4 regions of the Mesorhizobium sp. M6A.T.Ce.TU.002.03.1.1 genome follow, and region 3 is predicted to be linked to each of the others. Evidence: predicted binding sites of a transcription regulator. Region 3 holds the regulator's gene; each other region holds the start of a gene.

Region 1 (4,533 bases), on a different contig from region 3:
GCAGGCGGAAATCGCGAATGGCCGGGTCGATTTTCTTCTTGCGCGCCCAGTCCGGCGTGGCCCCGCCCGCCGGCGTCAACAGCAGATTGCGGTCGACGACACGGTAATGCTCGCGCATCTGGCCGAGGAAGCCGGTGTAATAGGGGTGGCTGATCCCGGCCGTGGTCAGGATATGGTAGGGCAGGAAGGCGGGGCTTACCGCGCCCATTTCCGCGGCCGGTCCGGTGCGGTTCGACCATACGATCAGCGGCGTCTGGTGATGCCGCAGCATCTGGTCAGGCGACTCCTTGCGCGGCGCGACATTGTCCTTGAGGAAGCCGGTTTCGACATAGACCGGACCGAGCGGCGGCAGATGGTCGCCGAAGAAGGCGATGACCGTCGGCCGCTGGCGGTTCTTCGCCCATTCGACAAGGCGCTCGAGGCCCTTGTCGGCGTCGGATGCTCCCTCTGTGAAGCTCAGCAGCGAATCCTTCGCCCATTGGCTGGTCGGCGCCTGCACCTTGTGGGTCGGATTGTAGTAGCGATTCGGCTCATAGGGACCGTGGTTCTGCAGGCTGACGGCGAAGAAGAAGAACGGATCGTCGGTGGCGTCGGCCTCGCGGATGATCTCGTCGGTCATCGCCGCGTCCGAGGCCAGCGGCCCGCGCTTTTCGAGATATGGCAGGTTTTCCTCCGACTTGAAGTCGTCGAAACCGAAATCCGCATAGACCGGCGTGCGGTTCCAGAACCAGCTCGTGCCCGGATGGATGGCGCGCGTCTCATAGCCTTGGCTCTTCAGGAACGTGGCCATCGACGGCACCGGAGCGCGGACATATTGCTGGTAAGGGATGCTGCCGGCCGGCAGGAAGGCATTGGAAAAGCCGGTCAGCGCCTCGAACTCGACATTGGCGGTCATGCCGCCGAATTCGGGCGAGAACATCGAGCCCGAGCGCAGCGTCCGCACATTGGGAATCGGATCGGGCGTGATGGTGACGCCGGGCAACTCGGTCGGATCCCAGAAGGATTCGCTCATGACGATGATGATGTCGGGCTTCTCGGCCGGTACGGAGACCGTCACGTCACGCCTGTCGATTGCCGCGATCGACTTGTCGGAATAGCCCGCAGGCGCCGAGACGTGGGCCATCGGCACGTTGAGCGCGAAGGCGAGCGCGAAGCCGTTGGAGGCGTAGTTTTCCTTCTGGTCCCACATGATCGGGATGATCTGCAACCGGTCACGCGTCCACGAGAAGGTCGCGTAATCCATGATTGAGACGAAGAAGGCGAGCAGCGGCACTGTCAATGTCAGCCGGGCAAGGCGGCCCTTACGGCTGAGCGCCGGTACCCGGCGGCGCCATAGTCGCCAGCCATAGACGAGCAGCGATAGGCCGCCAACGATGCCGACCGCCATAGCGATGGCGGTCCCCGGGCGTTCGCGCACCAGAAGCGGCATCAGCGCCACGATCTGGCGTGAATACAAGAAATCGGTCGGATAGAGCGGATCGCCGAGATAGAGCGATTTCTGATGGCCGACAAAGGCCAGCGCCAGCGTCAGCGGCGCGACGATCATCAGGCTCTGGTGGCTGCGGCCGAGCACGGCATCGAGACCGATGAGGATCAACGCGAAAATGATGATGGTGGTCCAGCCCGGCTTGAACGGCTGCAGGAAGAAGGCGACGGTGCCGGCAAAGTCGCCGCGCACGATCAGTTCGACCGCAAACACCAGAATGGCGGCAGCGAGCAGGCTGACGAGGCCATAGCGGATAACGGGCCATTTCCGGCCCGGCAGATAGCCGGTGGCCGGATCGCCTTCCAGAAACTGTGGCGCGGCCTTGCCGGCGCCTTTCCTAGTCCTTGCCAACTTACAATTCCCCCGACCATACACAAAAGCGTCATTGAGCTGTCATCGATATGTCACAAAAAGCTAGCGCCTGTGGCTGAAATAAGAAGAGCCAGCAAACGAATCGTGAGCGATTTTCATCATGAGTGATCGACAAAAAGCCTTTTGGAACAGGCACTCGGCCAGCGATGCCGAGCCGGAGCGGCTCGGATTGGGCTGATGGCGGACTTGACTTGCCCGCCTGCCTTGCGTCACAGGCAGGAAAAATCAGCCGCTTGGGAGCCACAGATGGCCGTCGCATTCACCTTTCCGGGACAGGGCAGTCAGGCCGTCGGCATGGGCAAGGACCTCGCCGACGCTTTTCCGGAATCGCGGAAGATCTTCGAAGAGGTCGACGACGCGCTCGGCGAAAACCTGTCGAAGCTGATCTGGGAAGGGCCGGAAGAGACGTTGACGCTGACCGCTAATGCCCAGCCGGCGCTGATGGCTGTGTCGCTTGCCGCAATCCACGCGCTGGAATCGCGCGGATTCTCGCTGAAGGACAAAGTCGCCTATGTCGCCGGCCATTCGCTCGGCGAATATTCGGCACTTGCCGCCGCCGGTTTCGTGTCGGTCGCCGATGCAGCCCGGCTCTTGCGTATCCGCGGCAATGCCATGCAGGCGGCAGTGCCGGCCGGCGAAGGCGCCATGGCGGCGATCATCGGGCTGGAACAGGCCGATGTTGAAGCCGCCTGCGCTGAGGCGGCCAAAGGTTCAGTTTGCCAGATCGCCAACGACAATGGCGGTGGCCAGTTGGTGATCTCCGGCGCCAGGGCGGCAGTCGAACTGGCGGCGAAGCTGTGCACGGAAAAGGGCGCCAAGCGGGCGCTGATGCTGCAGGTCTCCGCGCCTTTCCATTCGGCGCTGATGACACCGGCGGCCGAGATCATGCGCGAGGCGCTGGCCGGGGTGACGAAGAACGCGCCTTCCGTGCCCGTGGTCTCCAACGTGTCGGTCACCCCGTCCAGCGATCCGGACGCCATCGCCCGCCGCTTGGTCGAACAGGTGACCGGCCGCGTGCGCTGGCGCGAAACGGTGGAGTGGTTCGGCGCGAATGGCGTTGCGACGCTCTACGAGGTGGGCGCCGGCAAGGTGCTGTCGGGACTGGCGCGGCGCATCAACCGCGAAATCGCCACAGGCGCTGTCGGCACGGCGGCGGATGTCGAGGCGGCATTGGCGGCGTTCGCATAACCGAACCACGATTTGACCCCACCCGTGTGAAGGGTGTTCTCTTAGATCAGGAGACAAGACATGTTCGAATTGACCGGCCGCAAGGCGCTCGTCACAGGCGCATCGGGAGGCATCGGCGAGGCGATCGCCCGGATGCTGCATGAGCAGGGCGCCATCGTCGGCCTGCACGGCACCCGCGTCGAAAAGCTGGAGACGCTGGCTGCCGAGCTCGGCGACCGGGTCAAGCTGTTTCCGGCCAACCTTTCCAACCGCGACGAGGTCAAGGCGCTCGGCCAGAAGGCCGAGGCCGATCTCGAAGGCGTCGACATTCTCGTCAACAACGCCGGCATTACCAAGGACGGGCTGTTCGTGCGCATGGCGGACGCCGACTGGGATAGCGTGATCGAGGTCAATCTGACCGCCGTGTTCAGGCTGACCCGCGAGCTCACCCATCCGATGATGCGGCGCCGGCACGGCCGCATCATCAACATCACCTCGGTGGTCGGCGTCACCGGCAATCCTGGCCAGACCAATTACTGCGCCTCCAAGGCCGGCATGATCGGCTTTTCCAAGTCGCTGGCGCAGGAGATCGCCACCCGCAACATCACCGTCAACTGCGTCGCCCCGGGCTTCATCGAATCGGCGATGACCGACAAGCTCAACGACAAGCAGAAAGAGGCGATCATGGCGGCGATCCCGACACGGCGCATGGGCACCACCGCCGAAGTCGCTTCCGCCGTCGCCTACCTCGCCTCCAACGAAGCTGCCTATGTCACCGGCCAGACCATCCACGTGAATGGCGGCATGGCGATGATTTGATAAAAGTCAGTTGCATTCACATTTGGCGTTCGTCCAGCAAACTGGCGACGTTTCGCCGTGGACCTCACCCTCTATGCATGATGCCTGCTTACCTGCCGGGCAGGTAACCTGACAGCCCCCGCAAGCCTCGTTCGAAGGCGCGTTGCAGGAGGTTTCACGACCGGTGGGAAAAGAAGAACCGGATGATCCTCTTGAACAGGAACAAACCGACATGGTCCCCCAGACGGTGGTCCGCCACAGACCGGACCAGGAACTATTTCCGCACACCTGAGGGCACTTTTTCTGAGCGTCCGCATCGTTAAAGATAGGACCGGCCTTATGCTCGTTCGGCAATCGGTGGTTCACTTCTTTTGCGTGCACCGGCAGTGCTGTCGAAATCGCGGTGACGATCAAAAGCAAGATTGCAGCAATCGAGTCCTCTTTTCCCACGAAGAACAGTATTCAGCTCACTGAACGTTTCGATTTCCATTTCTGGCGGTCAGAGCGTCTCGGCAGCGATGGCGCAAGCAGTCTTTTCCTCAGGTGGACCGAACTTTGCCATTGCGGCTTTTAGATCGGCTTTGTCGAGGCCAAGCTGTGCGACAAGGGAGCTTGCAAGTGTGTTCGCCTGCTCTTGCGTCATCAGCTTTTGGCCCACCGCGGTATCGATGGTCCTGCAGACCGCTCCGATTCCACCGATCGCGGAGCCA
Region 2 (4,533 bases), on a different contig from region 3:
GACCGAAGGACGGTTTTGTCTTTCCGCTTGGCGAGCGCCGCCAGAACGAGAAGTTCGCGTCTGGGCAGATCGAGCGGGATCGCGTCGACGGTCACGCTCAAATGCAAGGGATCGATCACCATTCGACCGACGGCAATGTGAAGGTCCGCCAGGCTTGCCGGTCGCCGCAGAACAGCCCGCAAACGAGCCATCAGCTCTTCGACAAGAAACGGCTTGCCCAGATAATCGTCAGCGCCGACGTCGAGACCCTCGACACGCTCCATTGGCTCGTTGCGCGCCGTCAGCACGATGATCGGCGTGTCGGTTCCTGTTCGCTGCAATGCCGGGATAAAGGTCAATCCCTCGCCGTCGGGCAAGCGGCGGTCCAGGAGGATCGCATCATAAACGTTCTGGTGCGTCAGCTCGATTGCGTCGGCGAGATGCATCGTGTGGTCGGTGACGATGCCATGCTTTTTCAGTGCCACCGACAGCGCATCTGCCAGTTGCCTCTCGTCCTCTATCAGTAGGATTCTCATCACCCTCACCGCTTTTTTGCGCACCTGGTGTTTTCACCACCAAGATTGCAGCAGCATTGCGGAGTTTGAAGCGCAGTCAGCTAATGCTGCTGCAGATGCAGAAACCTGGACTAAGGTGTGCCGAGATTCTTCCGATCCCTCAGATAGCATCCCGGTCGAGGACCAGATCAGCCGGACCGAACCGGTCTTTTGCGGTGAACTGCTGGTGCCAATAGGGGTAGAGAACAGGAGGCCTGCTCACAGCGTCCAGGCGTGCGCGCTCATCGCTGGTCAGAACCAGGCTGGCGGCGGCGATATTGTCCTTGAACTGCGCTTCGGTCCGGCCGCCGATGACCAGCGAGCTAACGGCCGGCCGGCCGAGCAGCCAGGCAAGCGCCACCTGTGCTGCCGACACGCCATGGTTCTTGCCGATATAGGCAAGCACGTCGACGATCCGCCACAGCCGGTCCTCGTCGCGGATCGGCGGTTCTTTCCAGCCGCTGAGCTGACGGGAGGTGGCCTGGTCGCGGTGATATTTGCCGGACAGCAATCCACCGGCAAGCGGGCTCCACACCAGCACGCCAAGCCCCTGATCGACCGAGATCGGCAACAATTCATATTCGGCTTCGCGCGCTTCCAGCGTGTAGTGGATCTGCTGGGTGACGAAGCGCGGCTGGTGCTGGCGATCGCTGATCCCCAGTGCCTTCATCACTTGCCAGCCGGAATAGTTGGAACAGCCGACATAGCGGACCTTGCCCTGGCTGACGAGCGTGTCGAGCGCGGCGATGGTCTCCTCGAGCGGCGTCGTGCCGTCCCATTCGTGCAGGAAATAGATGTCGATGACATCGGTCCTGAGGCGCTTCAGGCTTTTCTCGCACTCGCGGATCAGATGGTAGCGCGACAGCCCTTCGTCGTTGGGGCCATCGCCGATCCGCATGCGCGCCTTGGAGGCGATCAGCACATCGCCCTTGCGTTTGCCGCCGAGCGCTTCGCCGATGATCTCTTCCGAAAGCCCGTTCGAATAGACGTTGGCGGTGTCGATGAGATTGATGCCGGAATCGATGCAGAGGTCGATCATCCGGCGCGCCTCGTCGAGATCGGTCTTTCCGACCGCCGAAAACGCGCCGGCGCCGCCAAAGGTCATGGTGCCCATGGTCAGCGTCGAAACCTTCAGCCCGGAACGGCCGAGAGTGCGGTACTCCATGTCAGATCCTCGCAATTGCGTTGAGAAGGCGGTGCTTCGAAGGCTGCCCGAAGGAGCCTGGCATTTGTAGGACAAGTCGCGCGGCTTGTCGCCCATCCCATGGAGGGCGGATCGATCACATCTTACGGATTTGGGTGACCGGCGCACGAGCCGGCTGCAATAAAACCGTCATTGCCGGCCTGTATGCAAGTCGGCTCAAGGTGTTCGATCTCGGCCGGCAGGCCGGACGCCGACACGGGCGTGCACGCGGAGCAGCATAAATGACCGAAGCAAAACAGAATTCTCCTGCCAGGGATTGGCTGGAAGCGGAGCTAGCCGACACGCTCGACGAAGACTACGAGCTGGAAATGTCGGAACCCGCGCTGTCGCTGGAAATCGCCAAGATCTACAAGAACGCGCATCCGCCCTCGATGGATCGCATGCAGTATTTTCGCGACCTGATCACGCTGCAATCCGAATTGATCAAGCTGCAGTCCTGGGTGGCTTACCACAAGAAGAAGCTGGTGGTGGTTTTCGAGGGCCGCGACTCGGCCGGCAAGGGTGGCGTCATCAAGCGCATCACCCAGCGGCTCAATCCGCGCATCTGCCGCGTCGTAGCACTGCCTGCACCGACCGAGCGCGAGAAATCGCAATGGTATTTCCAGCGCTACGTCCCGCATCTGCCGGCAGGCGGCGAGATCGTGCTGTTCGACCGCTCATGGTACAACCGCTCCGGCGTCGAAAGGGTGATGGGATTTGCCGAACCGGATCAGGTCGAGGAGTTCTTCCGCGACGTGCCGGAGTTCGAGCGCATGCTCGTCCGGTCCGGCGTCACGCTGGTCAAATACTGGTTCTCCATCACCGACGAGGAGCAGCAGATGCGCTTCCAGATGCGCATCCATGATCCGATGAAGCAGTGGAAGCTCTCACCGATGGACCTGCAGTCGCGCGTGCGCTGGGAGCAGTACACCAAGGCCAAGGAAGAGACGTTCGCCCGCACCAACATTCCCGAAGCTCCTTGGTTCATCGTCGAGGGTAACGACAAGAAGCGGGCGCGGCTGAACTGCATCGATCATCTCCTCAAGCAGATGCCTTACGAGGAGGTGCCGCACGATGAGATCACGCTACCCGACCGCGTGTTCAATCCCCAATACGAGCGCCAGGTGCTGCCGCGCGAGCTGTACGTGCCGGAGAAGTATTGATCATCTGGGACTGCTAAAGACCCGGACGGGCGGCATTCCTTCGCGCCCCCCTCTGTCCTGCCGGACATCTCCCCCACGAGGGGGGAGATTGGCAGCGTCGCCGACGGTGCCAATCTTGCAACGCTGATGATTGGCGAAAGCCGGCGCGACATCCGATCTCCCCCCGTGTGGGGGAGATGTCCGGCAGGACAGAGGGGGCGCGAAGGATCGCGGCGCAGAGGGCTGCGCCTCAGTGAGACTACGCGCGCTTGATGATGACGTGCGTGGCATTCGGCGTCGCGACCTGCTCGCTGCACCGGTAGCCGAGCTTGAGCATGTCGATGCCGGCAAAAAGGTTCTCGCCGGAGCCGAGCAGCATCGGCGATATCGCCAGATGCATGTCGTCGATGAGCTTTTCCCTGAGATATTGCCGGACCGTGGCGACACCACCGCCGAGCCGGACATCCTTGCCATCAGCCGCTGCTTTCGCCTTTTCCAGCGCTGAGTGGATACCGTCGGTCACAAAATAGAAGGTCGTGCCGCCCGCCATGACGATGGGATTCCGCGGATGGTGGGTGAGCACGAAGACCGGCACATGGTAGGGTGGATTGTCTCCCCACCAGCCTTTCCAGCTTTCATCCGGCCACTCGCCGCGGATCGGCCCGAACATGTTGCGGCCCATTATCCACGCCCCAACATTTTCGAAGCTGCGCGCCACGAACCCGTCGTCCGTGTCTGTGGTCCCGCGATCGTCGCCAGACATGTTGCGGAAGGTCCGGGTGCCGAACATCCAGTTGTGCAGGGCTTCCCCACCTACGCCCAGCGGCTCTTTCAGGTCCTGGTCGGGACCGGCGCCATAGCCGTCGATTGACAGGGTGAAAGCGTTGACGCGAAGCTTGGACATGAGTACCTCCCTCGAGACCAGTTGTGAAATGCAAGCAGTTGCTTTTAGCCATACTGATTGCATTTTGCAAGCGGTATTTTGAAATCTCCGCCGAGCGATGAGCGGCTTGTTTGGGCCAGCCGCGTCAGGACCGCAGCCAAGACGGGTGGTTGCAGCAGCAGTTGCTTGCGCCGCGATGCCTCGAGGATGCGTTTACGTCATCAAGCATGGCCTGCAATGGAAGGATGCGCTGCAGGCCAGATGAGCGGCCACAAAGGGGCACGCATGGTTCTCGATGCCCTGCCGCCCTGCCAAAGCCCTGATTGCGGATCGCGGTTATGACAGCGCCATTTCGCGAGGCTTTGTGGAACAAAGGCATCGAGCCTTAGCATCCCGTCGAGCCGAAGTCGGAAAGTCCCATATCCCTACGACAGGGCACTCTATCGCCAGCGCCACAAGGTCGAGAACCTCTTCGCCAAGCTCAAAGACCGGCGGCGCATTGCAACCCGATACGACCGATGCGCGCATAACTTCTTCTCGGCGATCTGCATCGCCGCAACCGTCATCTTCTCGCTCTAATCAGAGCGTCCTGAGCCGAGGCTCTAAGCCTTGCCCAGATGCTTTGGCCAGAATTCCTGGTGGACTTCGGCGGCTTCGTCTTCGAGGTTCGTCGGGCCAACCACAGTGACGATGCGCGCGCCGGTCTGCAACACCGCCCGGCTCGGCACGTTCAACCCGATCCCAGCGATCTCGCCCAGCCGCGCTTCGGAGCAAGCAAACACCATACGCCCG
Region 3 (4,533 bases):
TTGCCATCGGCAAGCTGCGAGGCGATCTCGGCGGCGTTCTTGCCGAGCTCTCGCGCGTCCTTCCACACCGATACGGTCTGTGTGCCGAGCGCAATGCGGTTCAGCGCTGCATGGTCGCCGTCCTGGCCGGACACCGGGACGGATCCGGCCAAGCCTTGCGCCGTCAGCGCCGCGACGACGCCACCGGCGGTGCCGTCATTGGCGGCAACCACCGCATCGACCTTGTTGTCGTTGGCGGTCAGGAACTGTTCCATGTTCTTCTGGGCGTTGGCGGGAAGCCAGCCGTCGGTATACGCCTCGCCGACATTTTTGATCTTGCCGCTGTCGATGGCATCCTTGAGCACTTCCATGGAGCCGGCGAACAGGAAATCGGCATTCGGATCGGCGCCCGAGCCCTTGATGAAGACGTAGTTGCCTTCCGGCGCCACCTTGAACACTTCGCGGGCCTGCATGCGGCCGACTTCCTGGTTGTCGAAGGTCAGATAGAACACGTCCTTGTTCTCGATCAACCGGTCATAGCCGACGACCGGAATGCCTTCGTCCAGCGCCTTTTGCACCGCCGGCCCGATGGCCGACGCATCTTGCGCAAGGATGATCAGCGCGTTGGCGCCCTGCGAGATCAAGCTCTCGACATCGGTCAGCTGCTTGCCGGGATTGGACTGCGCATCGGCGGAAATATACTTGTCGCCGGCAGCCTCGATCGCCGTCTTCATGGCGGCTTCGTCGGTCTTCCAGCGCTCTTCCTGGAAGTTCGACCACGAAACGCCAATGACCTTGTCCTTCGCCTGTGCGACCGACGCGAGCGTCAGCGACATGGCGACCCCCGCCAGGATGGCGGCTGCGAATCTCTTCATGATAGTCCTCCCTGCGCCGCGTACGGCGCGACCAAACTGGCCCGAAGGCCGACACAAAGGCTCTATTTTTTCGAGCCTCGAAAAAATACTGGTCCAACGCCGAAGCGCTGTCAACATCATTTCTGATGGATTTTGATGTCCCTGCCGACTTTTTTCGAGCCCCGGAATAAACAATGACAGGGCCTTCTGCTTCTGCCAGTATTTGTTGGACGCTGCCGACGGCTTCCGGTTCATGAGCGGCCGCGGCAAGAGGGAGGAAGCAAAAGAATGTCGGTTGGAATCCGTCATGACGATTTGCGTCGGCGCAACCGGGCGATGGTGATTTCGGCCGTACGCCGGGCAGGCCAGCCGTCGCGAACCGAGATCGCCGCGACCACCGGCCTCAGCCATTCGACCATATCGGCGATCTCTTCCGACCTCATCCAGGAAGGCATCCTGACCGAGAGCAAGGCGAGCGAGACGGTTTCGCTGAAACGCGGCCGGCCGCAGGTCGGCCTCAGCCTCAATCCGGAAGCGGCAGCGGTGTTGGCCGTCGTGTTGTCGCTGAATTTCCTCTCGGTCGCCGTCATCGATTATGCCGGACAAGTGGTCGCCGAGGAACAGCGCCGGCTGGACACGCTGACCATGTCGCGCAACGAGCTGATCGACGAATGTGTCGCCATCGTCCGGCGCCGGCTCGAAGATCCCGATCTCGATGTCCAAAGCGTCGCCCGCATCGCGCTGGCGATCCAGGGCATCACCGATTCCCATGCGCGCGCCATGTTGTGGTCGCCGATCACGCCGCAGACGAACATTGCCTTCGCCGACATTCTGGAACGTGAGTTCGGCATCCCGGCCATCATGGAGAACGACTGCAACATGATGGCCGTGGCGCTGCGCTGGCGCGACCCGGATCGCTACCGCGACGATTTCATCGCCATCCTGCTCTCCCACGGCATCGGCATGGGGCTGGTGCTGAAGGGCGAACTGTTCACCGGCACCCATTCCTCAGGCGGCGAATTCGGCCACATGATCCACCGGCCGGGCGGCGCGCTTTGCCGCTGCGGGCGGCGCGGCTGCGTCGAGGCCTATGCCGGCAACTACGCCATCTGGCGCAATGCAAGGCAGTTGAGCGAGAACGCCGAGCCGGTCGCCGATGTCAGCGACGCCGAGATGCGGGCACTGGCGGCCCGGGCGCGCCAGACGGACGGACCGGAGCGCGAAGCCTACCGCAAGGCCGGCGAAGCGCTCGGCTTCGGGCTCGGCAGCCTGTTCGCGTTGATCGATCCGGCGCCGGTCGCCATGGTCGGCGCCAGCGCTGCCGCTTTCGACCTGATCGAGCCGGCCCTGCGCGAGGCCATCGCTCAGACCGCCGGCGGTCAGCATTCGGGTTCGATTTCCTTCGACACCGAGCCGAACGAGCTGCCGCTGATCCGCGAAGGCTGCGCCATGCGAGCGCTGAGCTTCGTCGACCAGGAGATTTTCGCGCCGGGCGCGCAAGGGAAGTCCGGCACGGCCAGGAAGCACGTGGCCTGAACGGAAGAACGCAGCTTGAATTTAGGCAGTCTGTTCAGTCTTCCCTGATCGCATAGCCCGCGCCGCGGATGGTGCGGATGACATCGGGCATGCGACCATTGTTGACCGCCTTGCGCAGCCGGCCGACATGGACGTCCACCGTGCGCTCGTCGATGTAGATCGTCTCGCCCCAGACATTGTCGAGCAACTGGCTGCGCGAGAACACCCGACCCGGGTGCCGCATCATGAATTCGAGCAGCCGGAATTCGGTCGGCCCGAGCCGGATCTCGCTCTTCTTGCGATAGACCCTGTGCGATTCGCGATCGAGCATGATGTCACCGACCTTCAGCACGCTGGACAGCACTTCGGGCTTGGCGCGGCGCAGCAGCGCCTTGACCCTGGCCATGAATTCCGGTGTCGAGAACGGCTTGACCAGATAGTCGTCGGCCCCGGTCGAGAGGCCGCGCACCCGGTCGCTTTCCTCGCCGCGCGCGGTCAGCATGATGATCGGCAGCCGCTCGGTTTCGGGACGCACCCGAAGGCGACGGCAAAGCTCGATGCCCGAAACCGCCGGCACCATCCAGTCGAGCACCAGAAGATCGGGCACGTTTTCCTGAAGCCGGATTTCGGCCTCGTCGCCGCGCGTCACCACCTCGACCTGATAGCCTTCGGATTCCAGATTGTAGCGAAGGAGGACGCCCAGCGGCTCTTCGTCCTCCACCACCATGATGCGCGGCGCGATCATCGGCCGGTTACCCCTGTCATGTCGCCGACGCCGACATCGTCGTTTCGTCGAGCTTCGGTCGATCCGCCGGCAATTGCTGCCCGGTCACGACATAGTAGGCGTTTTCGGCGATGTTGGTGACATGATCGCCGATACGCTCGAGATTCTTGGCGCAGAACAGAAGATGCGTGCAGGCGGTGATGTTGCGCGGGTCCTCCATCATGTAGGTCAGGAGTTCGCGAAAAACCGCCGTGTATTTCACGTCGATCTTCTCGTCGGCGGCGCGCAGCTCTTTCAACGCGCCGGCGTTGCGCGACACATAGTGCTCGACCACGCCGCGGAGCTGCTCGAGAACGAGATCCGCCATCGCGTCGATACCGTGCGAGAGATTACGCGGCGTGGCGCTCTGACCGACGGCGTTGACCCGCTTGGCTATGTTCTTGGCCAGGTCGCCGATGCGCTCGAGATCGCCGGCCATCCGGATTGCGCCAACCACGGCGCGCAGATCTTGCGCCATCGGCTGCCGCTTGGCGATCAGCGTGATCGCGCTGTCGTCGAGTTCACGCTGCCGCGCATCCATGATGGCGTCATCCGAGACGACGCGCTGCGCCATCGCATTGTCTGACGCGAGCAACGCGCGGATCGACGCTGCGACCATCGCGGCGGCGAGCTCGTCCATGTCGCGGATCAGCCTGTCGATGTGCTCCAATTCCTCGTCGAAAGATGCGACGGTATGTTCACCCATGATACTGTCCTCGTGCTCGAAATTCGCCGGACCGCTTAGCCGAACCGGCCGGTGATGTAGTCTTGGGTGCGCTTGTCGTCGGGGTTGGTGAACATCTTATCGGTCGCGCCCTCCTCGACCAGATAGCCGAGATGGAACATCGCCGTGCGCTGCGACACGCGCGCTGCCTGCTGCATCGAATGGGTGACGATGACGATCGTGTAGTTCTGGCGCAGTTCGTCAATCAGTTCCTCGACACGGGCGGTGGCGATCGGATCGAGCGCAGAACACGGCTCGTCCATCAGGATCACTTCCGGTGACACAGCGATGGCGCGCGCAATGCACAGACGCTGCTGTTGGCCACCGGAAAGGCCAGTGCCCGACTCGAGCAGGCGATCCTTGACCTCGTTGAACAGGCCGGCCTTCTTCAGGCTCGATTCGACGATGCCGTCCAACTCCGCCTTGCTCCTGGCCAGACCGTGAATGCGCGGACCGTAGGCGACGTTTTCGTAGATCGACTTCGGAAACGGGTTCGGCTTCTGGAACACCATGCCGACGCGAGCTCGCAGCTCGACGACATCGATTTTCGGGTCGTAGACATCCTCGTTGTCGAGCGTGATCTTGCCGCTTACCCGCGCGATGTCGATCGTGTCGTTCATTCGATTCAAGCAACGCAGAAAGGTCGACTTGCCGCAGCCCGATGGGCCGATCAACGCCGTCACCTGGTTCTCGCGGAC
Region 4 (4,533 bases), on a different contig from region 3:
GCTCTGCGTCACCCACGAGATGGGCTTTGCCCGCAAGGTCGCCAACCGGGTGATCTTCATGGATCAGGGCCAGATCGTCGAGCAGAACACGCCAGCCGAGTTCTTCGACCATCCACGCCACGAGCGCACAAAACTGTTCCTGTCGCAGATCCTGCACTGATCGCTCTCGCGCAAATCAAAAGAGCCCGGCCGAAACCCGGCCGGGCTCTTTTGCGTCTGAGCTGTCAGCCGGCGATCGCGCCCCGATTGCAAGGCCGTCGCTCATGAAAAAGCTGTCCTTCATGAAAAAGCTCGGGCGTTTTCTCGCCATTCTGGTGGTGGCAATCGTGCTCGCCGTGGTGCTGGGCACATTCATTCCACGGCCGCTCTTGCCGGCGGCGGCCGCCGATCCTATCGCCAGCAGGCACATCCTGGTGCTGAAAAACCCGATCCACACCGATATCGCCATTCCGGTCGATGACGACGTGCGCAAGCGCTTCCATTTCCTGGTCGATGGCGGCATTCCCGCCGACATGGCCGAGGTCCGCTACATCGTCTTCGGCTGGGGCGGGCGCGCCTTCTATCTGGAGACGCCGACCTGGTCGGAGCTGAAGGCCATGCCGGTGATGAAGGCGCTGACCCGTGACGCTTCGGTGATGCATATCGATGTCGCCGGCAACATTGCCGAGCCGCACCCCGACGTTGCCGGCTTCGACGTCGGCGAGGAGCGTTTTGCGGCGTTGCTCGACTTCATCGCCGCGAGTTTCCAGCAAGGGCCGAACGGCCCGATCCCGATCGAGAACGCCGCCTATTCCAGGTTCGACCGCTTCTACGAAGCCAACGGCCATTTCAACGCGCTGGTCGGCTGCAACACCTGGACCGCGGCTGCTCTGCGTATCGCCGGCCTGCGGACAGGCTGGTGGAATCCGCTGCCGGCCACGCTGGACCTATCGATGCGGATTTATAATTGATGCCTGGCGCTATTGGCCGCCAGAGTCCGGCGCCTGCCAGCCATAGAGCCAGTCCAAATCCGCCGCGAGCTTTTCGGGCGAGCGCAGCTTCAGGAACAGGTTGCGCGCGACCGCCACCGGCCCGGAAGCGTGCCAGGCAAAGCGGTTGACGGCGCCGCGGCGGGCGACTTTGGCAATGCGCGGCCGCCGCATTTTTTCCCAGGCAGCAAGCGCGCCCCATGGATCGGCGGGCGAGGCGGCGACAAAGCCGGCAAGGGTCGCGGCATCCTCGATCGCCATCGCCGCGCCCTGCGCCGCAAACGGCGTCATCGCATGCGCCGCATCACCGATCAGCGCGATGCCGGCGGGCGTCGTCCATGGCTGTGCCTGGTCGACAGTATGGATCGGCCATGCCGTCCACAGGCCGGCATCCTCGGCAAGCCGGGCCAGTGCTGCCGCCGTGCCACGCATGGCGCCGACGAGGATTTCGGGGTCGGCGTGGCCCGACCAGCCCTCGGCGATGATCTCGCCCCTGGTGAAGGCGGCCAGATTGAACGCCGCGCCATTGCTGACCGGATAGGCGACGAGGTGGAAGCCGGGATGCAGGAAGGCGGTCACGCAATTGGCGGCGCCAACCGCCGCAACGGCTTCTCCCGCGACACTGTCTGCGCTGACCGTCGCGCGCCAGGCAAGCTCGCCCGAAAACCGGCTTTGGGCGGCAAATCCGCCAAAAGCACGGATCGCCGACCAGACGCCGTCGGCACCGATCAGCAGAAAGCCGTCGGCTTCGATGGTCTTGCCGGCAATCTCGACTGTTGCCGTGGTATGGTGTGGTCCTGCCGCGACGCCGCCGACGCGCGCTCCGGTGACGAGACTGATGTCCGGCTGTTCGGCAAGGCGCGCCATCAGCGCCTCTTGCAGATCAGCCCGATGAGCGACGAGATAGGGCGCCTGCCAGCGCCTTTCGGCTGCTTCGCCAAGCGGCACCCGCGCCAGCTCGCGCAGCGTGGCGGCGTCCTTGAGCACGACCGCCTCCGGCCGCACCGCCGCCGGCAACAGCCGGTCGAGCACGCCGAGCTGGCGAAGGATGCGCGTCGCGTTGGGTGAGAGCTGGATGCCGGCGCCGGCCGCTTCGAGGCGCGGCGCCTGCTCAAACAGCCGCACCAGATAGCCGCGCTCGGAAAATGCCAGCGCCGCAGTCAGTCCGGCGACGCCGGCTCCGACGATGACGACCTGCCCGGACCGCGTGTCGTCCATAGGGATGACGTGCGCGTCAGGCGGCCTGGTCGATATACAGGCATCCCGCAGGCTGCGTTTCCGTCGCCTTCAGCTTTGGCGAATAGCGATAAAGCGTCGAGCAATAGGGGCAGACCTTTTCATTGTCGTCGCCCATGTCGAGAAACACATGCGGATGGTCGAAAGGCGGGTTGGCGCCGGTGCACATGAATTCCTTGACGCCGATGTCGATCGCCGCATAGCCCGCATCGTTCTGGAAATGGGGAATGGAACCGGCTGCCATCGTCGTCTCCTAAATTTGCCGCATGACCTCGGATCATGCGCAAAATCAAAATTCTACCGCGTCCTTTGCGCGTCCAAAGGACGCGCTGCGCTGTACCTGGATTGCATCTGGATCATAAGCTGTCTCTTTGCAAGATCGATGAAATCAAACTGTCGTAAAAGCCTGTCACAGGATAAGCTAAGCCGGTTAAGGCATGGCCGCGAAAATCGAATTCGGTTTCGCTGGGGATCATGCGTAGCTTAAAAGTGGTAGAGCGTCCTTTGCGCATCCGGAACGACGCGTGACGCTCTGGGCAGCGGGTGCGAAACGAGCAGGAACCATGAACGAACTAAAGCCGGTGCAGAGCGAATTCACCACTGTCGAGGTGGCGAGCCCAGAGGGCGGCAACCCGGACCGCTTCGTCAACCGCGAGTTTTCCTGGCTGCAATTCAACCGCCGCGTCCTTGAGGAGTCGCTGAACGCCAATCATCCGCTGCTCGAGCGTGTCCGCTTCCTGTCGATATCCGCCGCCAATCTCGACGAGTTCTTCATGGTCCGCGTCGCCGGTCTCGCCGGCCAGGTTCGCGAAGGCATCACGCTGAAGAGCCCGGACGGCCGCACCCCCGAACAACAGCTGGAACAGCTGCTGCGCGAGGTCGAGCGTCTGCAGGAGGATCAGCAGAATAGCCTTTCCGCGCTGATGCTGCTGCTCGACAAGGAAGGCATCGAGAGCATCAGCCGCGATGCGCTGACCAAGGACGAGAAGACCTGGCTCGAGGATCATTTCCAGGAGCAGGTCTTTCCGGTGCTCACACCGCTTTCGATCGACCCGGCGCATCCGTTCCCGTTCATTCCCAATCTCGGCTTCTCGATGGCCCTGCAACTGCGCCATCGCAGGAATGGCGAGGAGATGAGTGCGCTGTTGCGTCTGCCGGTGGCGCTGAAGCGCTTCATCCGCTTGCCGGACCGCAAGCGTCATGTCCGCTTCATTCCACTGGAAGAGGCGGTCGGCCTCTATATCGGCAAGCTGTTCCCCGGCTACGAAGTCAAGGGCTCCGGCACGTTCCGCATCATCCGCGACAGTGACATCGAGGTCGAGGAGGAGTCCGAGGATCTCGTGCGCCTGTTCGAGACGGCGCTGAAGCGCCGCCGCCGCGGCTCGGTCATCCGCATCGAATTCGACAAGCTGATGCCGGCCGAGCTGCGCGAGTTCGTCGCCGGCGAGCTTGGCGTCTCGTCGAGCCGCATCAGCGTGCTCACCGGTCCGCTGGCGCTCAGCCAGATTTCCGAGATCGTCGCCATCGCCCGCGACGATCTCAAGTTCACGCCCTATAATCCGCGCTTTCCCGAGCGCATCCGCGAGCATGGCGGTGACTGTTTCGCTGCTATACGCGAGAAGGACATCATCGTTCACCACCCCTACGAATCCTTCGATGTGGTGGTGCAGTTCCTGCGCCAGGCGATGGCCGATCCGGAAGTGGTGGCGATCAAGCAGACGCTCTATCGCACCTCGAACGACAGCCCGATCGTGCGCGCCTTGGTCGACGCGGCCGAGGCCGGCAAGTCGGTGACGGCGCTGGTCGAGCTCAAGGCGCGTTTCGACGAGGAAGCCAACATCCGCTGGGCCCGCGATCTCGAGCGCGCCGGCGTTCAGGTCGTGTTCGGCTTCCTCGAGCTGAAGACCCACGCAAAAATGTCGCTGGTGGTGCGGCGCGAGGACGGCAAGCTGCGCAACTACGTGCATCTCGGCACCGGCAACTACCACCCGGTCACCGCGCGCATCTACACCGACTTGTCCTTCTTCACCACCGATCCGACGATCGCCCGCGATGTCGCCCAGCTGTTCAACTTCATCACCGGCTACGCCGAGCCGACCGAGGAGATGCGGCTGGCCATCTCGCCCTTCACGCTGCGCAAGCGCATCCTCAAGCACATTTCGGCCGAGATTGCCCATGCGCTGGAGGGCAGGCCGGCCCGCATCTGGATGAAGATGAATTCGCTGGTCGACCCGATCGTCATCGACGCGCTCTATGACGCCAGCCGCGCCGGCGTCGAGATCGATCTCGTCGTGCGCGGCATCTGCTGCCTGAGGCCTCAGGTCCCGGG

The links. Region 3 encodes PhoB, which activates phosphate uptake and scavenging genes when phosphate is short. Its sites were predicted from a motif close to TGTCATNNANCTGTCAT; they were not measured.
Region 1: the regulator PhoB is predicted to act here: its motif matches at 1,867-1,883, upstream of EOC93_RS24885 (LTA synthase family protein).
Region 2: the regulator PhoB is predicted to act here: its motif matches at 1,854-1,870, upstream of ppk2 (polyphosphate kinase 2).
Region 4: the regulator PhoB is predicted to act here: its motif matches at 2,588-2,604, upstream of EOC93_RS19275 (RNA degradosome polyphosphate kinase).

What each region holds. Positions count from the first base shown of each region.
Region 1 covers NZ_RZTI01000105.1:11,225-15,757, forward strand. Annotated here, with positions in the region: gene EOC93_RS24885 (LTA synthase family protein) at 1-1,837, opposite strand, end outside; gene fabD (ACP S-malonyltransferase) at 2,105-3,046, shown strand; gene fabG (3-oxoacyl-[acyl-carrier-protein] reductase) at 3,107-3,844, shown strand; gene EOC93_RS24905 (hypothetical protein) at 4,323-4,533, opposite strand, start outside.
Region 2 covers NZ_RZTI01000142.1:3,357-7,889, reverse strand. Annotated here, with positions in the region: gene EOC93_RS28340 (response regulator transcription factor) at 1-515, opposite strand, end outside; gene EOC93_RS28335 (aldo/keto reductase) at 655-1,698, opposite strand; gene ppk2 (polyphosphate kinase 2) at 1,959-2,879, shown strand; gene EOC93_RS28325 (dihydrofolate reductase family protein) at 3,118-3,762, opposite strand; gene EOC93_RS28315 (nucleoside deaminase) at 4,344-4,533, opposite strand, start outside.
Region 3 covers NZ_RZTI01000016.1:38,139-42,671, forward strand. Annotated here, with positions in the region: gene xylF (D-xylose ABC transporter substrate-binding protein) at 1-854, opposite strand, end outside; gene EOC93_RS07710 (ROK family protein) at 1,122-2,369, shown strand; gene phoB (phosphate regulon transcriptional regulator PhoB) at 2,404-3,093, opposite strand; gene phoU (phosphate signaling complex protein PhoU) at 3,110-3,817, opposite strand; gene pstB (phosphate ABC transporter ATP-binding protein PstB) at 3,853-4,533, opposite strand, start outside.
Region 4 covers NZ_RZTI01000065.1:12,816-17,348, reverse strand. Annotated here, with positions in the region: gene EOC93_RS19295 (amino acid ABC transporter ATP-binding protein) at 1-160, shown strand, start outside; gene EOC93_RS19290 (TIGR02117 family protein) at 282-950, shown strand; gene EOC93_RS19285 (FAD-dependent monooxygenase) at 960-2,186, opposite strand; gene EOC93_RS19280 (zinc-finger domain-containing protein) at 2,203-2,448, opposite strand; gene EOC93_RS19275 (RNA degradosome polyphosphate kinase) at 2,768-4,533, shown strand, end outside.